2 regions of the Streptomyces sp. NPDC050145 genome follow, and region 1 is predicted to be linked to the other one. Evidence: riboswitches for the same ligand, from Rfam matches in the RefSeq annotation. Region 1 holds a riboswitch; the other holds the start of a gene.
The links. Region 1 has a riboswitch for thiamine pyrophosphate ahead of thiC (phosphomethylpyrimidine synthase ThiC). Riboswitches for the same ligand answer to the same signal wherever they lie in the genome.
Positions count from the first base shown of each region.

Region 2: it holds a riboswitch for thiamine pyrophosphate, as region 1 does, so the genes downstream of both, ACIBTU_RS29215 (thiamine ABC transporter substrate binding subunit) here and thiC (phosphomethylpyrimidine synthase ThiC) in region 1, are expected to answer to the same signal.

Region 1 covers NZ_JBITJS010000002.1:189,522-193,198, forward strand. Annotated here, with positions in the region: gene thiC (phosphomethylpyrimidine synthase ThiC) at 1-1,082, opposite strand, end outside; TPP riboswitch at 1,075-1,238, opposite strand; gene ACIBTU_RS04385 (YibE/F family protein) at 1,310-2,641, shown strand; gene ACIBTU_RS04390 (SsgA family sporulation/cell division regulator) at 2,717-3,184, opposite strand; gene ACIBTU_RS04395 (IclR family transcriptional regulator) at 3,285-3,677, opposite strand, start outside.
Region 2 covers NZ_JBITJS010000016.1:91,615-95,291, forward strand. Annotated here, with positions in the region: gene ACIBTU_RS29205 (phosphatidate cytidylyltransferase) at 1-198, shown strand, start outside; gene rlmN (23S rRNA (adenine(2503)-C(2))-methyltransferase RlmN) at 278-1,384, shown strand; TPP riboswitch at 1,409-1,513, shown strand; gene ACIBTU_RS29215 (thiamine ABC transporter substrate binding subunit) at 1,594-2,682, shown strand; gene ACIBTU_RS29220 (ABC transporter permease) at 2,826-3,677, shown strand, end outside.

The sequences.
Region 1 (3,677 bases):
ATGGAGCCGGGGCGCAGGCCGTCGCCGAGCGAGTACGTGACGTCGTACGCCGCGAGGATCTCGCAGAGCTCCTCGAAGTTCTCGTAGAGGAAGCTCTCCTTGTGGTGCGCGAGGCACCACGCGGCCATGATCGAGCCGCCGCGCGAGACGATGCCGGTCTTGCGGTTGGCGGTCAGCGGCACGTACGGGAGGCGGACGCCGGCGTGGACCGTCATGTAGTCCACGCCCTGCTCGGCCTGCTCGATGACCGTGTCCTTGTAGATCTCCCAGGTCAGCTCCTCGGCCCGGCCGTCGACCTTCTCGAGGGCCTGGTAGAGGGGCACGGTGCCGATCGGGACGGGGGAGTTGCGCAGCACCCACTCGCGGGTGGTGTGGATGTTGCGGCCGGTGGAGAGGTCCATGACCGTGTCGGCGCCCCACTTGGTCGCCCAGGTCATCTTCTCCACCTCCTCCTCGATGGAGCTGGTCACGGCCGAGTTGCCGATGTTGGCGTTGACCTTCACCAGGAATCGCTTGCCGATGATCATCGGCTCGATCTCCGGGTGGTTCACGTTCGCCGGCAGGACCGCCCGGCCGGCCGCGATCTCCTCGCGGACGACCTCGGGCGCGACGTTCTCCCGGATCGCCACGTACTCCATCTCCGGGGTGATCTCGCCCCGGCGGGCGTACGCGAGCTGGGTCACGGCCTGGCCGTCGCGGCCCCGGCGCGGCTGGCGCGGGCGGCCCGGGAAGACCGCGTCGAGGTTGCGCAGACCGCCGCGCGGCGAGGTGTGCTTGATGCCGTCGTCCTCGGGGCGGACGGGGCGTCCCGTGTACTCCTCGGTGTCGCCGCGGGCGATGATCCAGTTCTCCCGCAGCGGCGCGAGGCCCCTGCGGACATCGGTGTCGACGGTCGGATCGGTGTACGGGCCGGAGGTGTCGTACAGCGTGACGTCCTGCCCGTTGGTGAGGTGCACCTGGCGGACCGGCACCTTGAGGTCGGGGCGGGAGCCCTCGATGTACCCCTTGTGCCAGCCGATGGACTTCCCGGCCTCCGGCTCAGAGCCGTTGGAGGCAGGCGTGCGTGCGTCCGTTGTGGTCATGAGACCTACTCCCTACGCCGGCATTACCCGGTAACAGGTTCGGCGGTCGACGCAGCGGCTCTCGTCCACGGCGTTCCACGTTTCACGTGAAACACGCGCTGGGACGAAGGTCAGCGCCCTCTCAGCCCGGTGCTCCGAGCTCCCGCGTTTGCAAAGGTGCCCCCACGCTAGCGTCATGACGGACACGTTGAACAGAGGGCCCCTCCCGTTCTTGCGATGATCGGGCGGTGACCACGACGCATGAGTCCGATCCTCCCTCGTCCCCGCCGCCGCACGGGCACTCCCACAGCCACGGCCCGGCGGCGCCCGTGTCCCGGCATCTGCGGAGGGTCATCGCGGCTGTCCTGATCCCGTTCACCGTGGCGGTCGTGGTGGGTCTGGCGGTGCTCTGGCCGGGCGGCGCACCGGCCCACGACCGCACCGGTGTGGGCTTCGACCGGCAGACGCAGCAGGCCACGGTGACCAAGGTCGAGAAGGTCGACTGCAAGTCGGTGCACGCCTCGGGCGGGGCGCCGAGCGGCGACCCGGGCGCGGTGCCCGCGGGCGGGAAGCCCGGTGCCGCCGCGGGCGAGTGCGAGATCGCGACGGTGCGCGTGGACACCGGCAAGGACAAGGGCCGTACGTTCACGGAGGTCGTGCAGCCCGACTCGCCCCGCCAGCTGCACGAGGGCCAGCAGGTGATCGTCGCCTACGCGCCGGACGCACCGAAGAACCTGCAGTACTCGGTCACGGACGTGAACCGGAAGATCCCCATGACGGTGCTGGCCGGGATCTTCGCTCTGGCGGTGGTCGTGGTGGGACGCATGCGCGGGGTCATGGCGCTCGTCGCGCTCGCGATCAGCTTCATGGTGCTGACCTTCTTCATCCTCCCCGCGATCCTCCAGGGCTCGAACCCTCTGGTGGTGGCGGTGGTCGGGTCCAGCGCGATCATGCTCATCGCGCTCTACATGTGTCACGGCCTGTCGGCCCGCACCTCCGTCGCGGTGCTCGGCACCCTCGTGTCGCTGCTGCTGATCGGCCTGCTCGGCTCGCTGTTCATCGGCTGGGCCGCGCTGACCGGCAACACCGACGACAGCACCGGCCTGATCCACGGCCTGTACCCGGACATCGACATGAGCGGTCTGCTGCTCGCCGGCGTCATCATCGGCTCGCTCGGTGTCCTGGACGACGTGACGGTCACCCAGACCTCGGCCGTCTGGGAGCTGCACGAGGCGAACCCGTCGATGGGCCGGCGCGGTCTGTACCGGGCGGCCATCCGGATCGGCCGCGACCACATCGCTTCGGTCGTGAACACCCTGGTGCTCGCGTACGCGGGCGCGTCGCTGCCGCTCCTGCTGCTCTTCTCGATCGCGCAGAGCAGCGTGTCCGACGTCGCCAACAGCGAACTGGTCGCCGAGGAGATCGTGCGCACGCTGGTCGGCTCGATCGGACTGGTCGCCTCCGTGCCGGTGACGACCCTGCTGGCCGCTCTGGTGGTGTCCGCCGACCGTCCGGGGTCCCACGAGCCCGCGAAGGCCGTACCGGGGCGGTCCGGCCGGGGCCGGCGACGCAAGCGCTGAACCCGCGCGCGGAACTGCTCGGGCGCACCGCGCTGCTGAAGCGTTACGTCTGCCGTCCCGCGGGCTGCCGGAAGGTCAGCCCGCGCTCTGCTCCTCGGCCAGGATCCGGTCCAGGGCCTGGTCGAGATCGGCCTCGAAATCGGCCATCGCCTGCTCCTGGCCGAGCGGGACCAGCTTGTCCGTGCGGTCCAGGAACGCGATGATCGGCGCGACCCCGGCCCGGAAAAGGGCCTGGTCGCTGCCGACCTGCAGCCTGATGTGGACCTCGCCGGGCAGCTCGTCGGTGTCACGCCCGCCCGCCGGTTCCACGGGGGAGACCCGGACATCGCCGTCGCCGGTCGCCCCGTTGACCCCGTCAACCAGCAGCTCGCGACCGAACGCCCAGGTCACCGGAGCGTCTCCGGGAAGGTGGAAGGTGAGCCGCACCGCGTACGGATCCGTGGGCTCGTACTTGAGCTCCACCGGGATACGGAACGAGAGCTCCTCGGAGACGAGGAAGCTCATCATGACCTCTGCCTGAACTGCTTGTACCGACTCGCGCATCGCCTACCCCGTCAACTTGCCGTCGATTGGCCAGGAATGAGCTTCCTGACACTGTTCGCATCTTGCTCAACGTACACAGAGGATCACAAGGAGTGAGTTTTCAGATGCTGATAGAGAAGGCGAGTGTCGCTACGAGTCGCCCGATCTCGTGCTGCAGCCGGCGTGCCACCGGAAGGAGCCGCTCGGCCTGGTGAGCTGGGAGGGAGACCGCCAGAGTGGCCGCCGTCGAGCCGATGGTGATGGGAAACGCGGCACAGGCCGTCCCGAGCGCGTACTCCTGTCTTTCGACGAGCGGTTCCATCCGTCCGACCCCGTTCAGCTTGCGCAGCAGTGACTGATCGTCACGAACGGAGTACGGCGTGATGGACCGTGCGGGGTAACGGTCGAGGTGGTCCCGGCGCGCGCGGTCGTCGAGCTGGGAGAGCAGGCACTGCCCGATCGCGTGCGCGTGGCCCGTCTCGCGGAAGTCGGCCCATTCCTCGACGGCCGGGTT
Region 2 (3,677 bases), on a different contig from region 1:
CTGGTCCTCGGTGTCTGCGTCGCCGCGTCCGCGACGCTCGGCGACCTCGGCGAGTCCATGATCAAGCGCGACCTCGGCATCAAGGACATGGGCACGCTGCTCCCCGGCCACGGGGGCATCATGGACCGCCTGGACTCCCTGCTGCCGACGGCGCCGGTGGTGTGGCTGCTGCTGGTGCTGTTCGTCGGGTCCGGCTGACCTGCGTTTTCCCCGGTGCGGGTCCGTTGTCCACAGGGCGGCGGGCCCGCACTCGTTTGTCTGCGACACTGGTACAGCCATGCCTAAGCCCGGAGAACTCACATTCGTCGCCCCCCGCGGAGCCAAGAAGCCGCCGCGGCACCTTGCCGACCTCTCGCCCGCCGAGCGGAAGGAAGCCGTCGCCGCGATCGGTGAGAAGCCGTTCCGCGCCAAGCAGCTGTCCACGCACTACTTCGCGCGGTACGCGCACGACCCCGCGGAGTGGACCGACATCCCCGCCGGGTCGCGCGAGAAGCTGCGGGAGGCACTGCTGCCCGAGCTGATGACCGTCGTGCGGCATCTGTCGACCGACCAGGACACCACCCGCAAGACCCTGTGGCGGCTGTTCGACGGCACGCTCGTCGAGTCCGTGCTCATGCGGTACCCGGACCGGGTCACGATGTGTATCTCGTCGCAGGCGGGATGCGGGATGAACTGCCCGTTCTGCGCCACCGGACAGGCCGGCCTCGACCGGAACCTGTCGACCGGCGAGATCGTGCACCAGATCGTGGACGGGATGCGGGCCCTGCGGGACGGGGAGATCCCCGGCGGGCCGGCGCGGCTGTCCAACATCGTGTTCATGGGGATGGGGGAGCCGCTCGCCAACTACAAGCGCGTGGTGGGTGCCATTCGGGCGCTGACCGATCCTGAGCCCGACGGGCTCGGGCTCAGCCAGCGCGGGATCACCGTGTCGACGGTCGGCCTGGTGTCCGCCATTCACCGGTTCGCCGATGAAGGGTTCAAGTGCCGGCTGGCCATCTCGCTGCACGCCCCTGACGACGAGCTGCGGGACACGCTGGTGCCCGTCAACACGCGGTGGAAGGTGCGGGAGGTGCTCGACGCCGGCTGGGAGTACGCGGCCAAGTCCGGGCGCCGGCTGTCCATCGAGTACGCGCTCATCCGGGACATCAACGACCAGGCCTGGCGTGGGGACCGGCTCGGGCGGCTGCTGCGCGGGAAGCCCGTGCACGTCAATCTGATTCCGCTGAACCCGACCCCGGGCTCGAAGTGGACCGCGTCGCGCCCCGAGGACGAGAAGGCGTTCGTCGAGGCCATCGCGGCGCACGGAGTCCCCGTCACCGTCCGGGACACCCGTGGCCAGGAGATCGACGGAGCCTGTGGACAGCTCGCCGCCACCGAGCGGTAGCCTTGCCCGCAGTACCACATCTTCATATTCCGACAGGGGAGCGCCACAGCGCTGAGAGTGCGGCAGAGCCGCAGACCCTCTGAACCTTGCCCAGGTCATTCTGGGTAGGAAGTTCGGTCACCACTCAAGCTGTTGCGCCCTGCCCGGAGCCGTAGGAAAGGCCCGGGCAGGGCCGCGTCTCTTCCTGGTCACCCCCAGGAGGAAAACCAGTGAGCAAGAACAAGAAGGCGTACCTGGCCGCGGCCGTGGGGCTCGGGCTCGTCACGCTGTCCGCGTGCGGTTCGTCGTCGTCCTCGGGTGGCGGCGACGCAGGGGACTCCAAGACGGTCACCCTGGTCAGTCACGACTCGTGGGCCGTCTCGAAGAACGTGATCAAGGACTTCGAGAAGAAGTCCGGCTACCAGGTGAAGGTCGTCGAGGACGGCGACGCCGGCCAGGCCGTCAACAAGGCGATCCTGTCCAAGGGCAACCCCGTCGGCGACGTGTTCTTCGGCGTCGACAACACGCTGCTGTCCCGCGCCCTCGACAACGGCCTGTTCACCTCCTACGAGGCCAAGGGCATCGACCAGGTGCCGGACCAGTACCGCCTCGACAAGGGCAAGAACCGCGTCACGCCCGTCGACACCGGCGATATCTGCGTCAACTACGACAAGAAGTACTTCGCCGACCACAAGCTGACGCCGCCCGCCTCCTTCGCGGACCTCGCCAAGCCCGCGTACAAGAACCTGCTGGTCACCGAGGACGCCGCGACGTCCTCCCCGGGCCTCGGCTTCCTGCTCGGCAGCGCCGCCCAGTACGGCGACGACGGCTGGCAGTCCTACTGGAAGAAGCTGAACGCCAACGGCGTGAAGGTCGTCAGCGGCTGGGACCAGGCCTACAACGAGGAGTTCTCCGGCAGCGCCAGCGGCAAGAAGGCCGGCGGCGACCGCCCGCTCGTCGTCTCCTACGCGTCCTCCCCGCCCGCCGAGGCGATCTACTCCGACCCGCAGCCCAAGACCTCGCCCGTCGGCGTCGCGACCGGCACCTGCTTCCGCCAGATCGAGTTCGCCGGCCTGCTCGACGGGGCGAAGAACGAGAAGGGCGGCAAGGCCTTCCTCGACTTCCTGATCTCCAAGGAGTTCCAGGAGGACATGCCGCTCAACATGTTCGTCGACCCGGTGGCGAAGAACGCCGTCGCGCCCGCCGACTACACCAAGTACGCGGTCGAGATCGACAAGCCGCACACCATGAGCCCGCGGAACATCGCGGACCACCGTGACGAGTGGGTCAAGACGTGGACGTCGCTCGTCAGGAAGTGACCCCGGACAAGGCCGAGGTCACGTCCGAGGCCAAGGCCAAGGTCAAGGCCAAGGCCAAGGTCAAGGCCAAGGCCAAGGCCAAGGCCGAGGCCGGCACCCGGCCGCGCCGGCTCCGTACGGGGAGCGCGGCGCGGCTCGGCCTCATGGCCGTGCCCGCCGTGTTCTTCGGGCTCTTCTTCGCCTACCCCGTCGCCGCGATCGTCGAGCGCGGTCTGCACGTCGACGGGGTCTGGCGCCTCGGGCGGATCCTCGACGTGCTCGGGGAGGCGGACGTGCGGCACGTCCTGTGGTTCACCGTGTGGCAGGCGCTCGCCTCCACCGCGCTGACCCTGCTCGTCGCGCTGCCCGGCGCGTACGTCTTCGCCCGGCTCGAATTCCCCGGCAAGCAGGTGCTGCGCGCCGCGGTCACCGTGCCGTTCGTGCTGCCCACCGTCGTCGTCGGCACCGCGTTCCTCGCGGTCGTCGGCCGCGGCGGGCTCCTCGACGACCTGTGGGGCGTCCGGCTCGACACCACCGTGTGGGCCATCCTGCTCGCGCACGTCTTCTTCAACTACGCGGTCGTCGTCCGGACCGTCGGCGGCCTGTGGGCGCAGCTCGACCCGCGCCAGGAGGAGGCCGCGCGGATGCTCGGCGCCTCCCGCCTCGCCGCCTGGCGCAAGGTGACGCTGCCCGCGCTCGGGCCCGCCGTCGCCGCCGCGGCCCTGATGGTCTTCCTCTTCACCTTCACCTCGTTCGGCGTCGTACAGATCCTCGGCGGCCCGGGATTCTCCACGCTGGAAGTGGAGATCTACCGGCAGACCGCGCAGATCTTCGACCTGTCCACCGCCGCCGTGCTGACCATCGTGCAGTTCGCGGCCGTCGGGCTCATCCTGCTCGTGCACGCCTGGACCGTGCGGCGCCGGGAGAGCGCCCTGCGGCTCGTGGACGCGGCGCACACGGCGCGCCCGCCGCGCGGCGCCGGGCAGCGCGCCCTGCTCGGCCTGGTCCTCGCCACG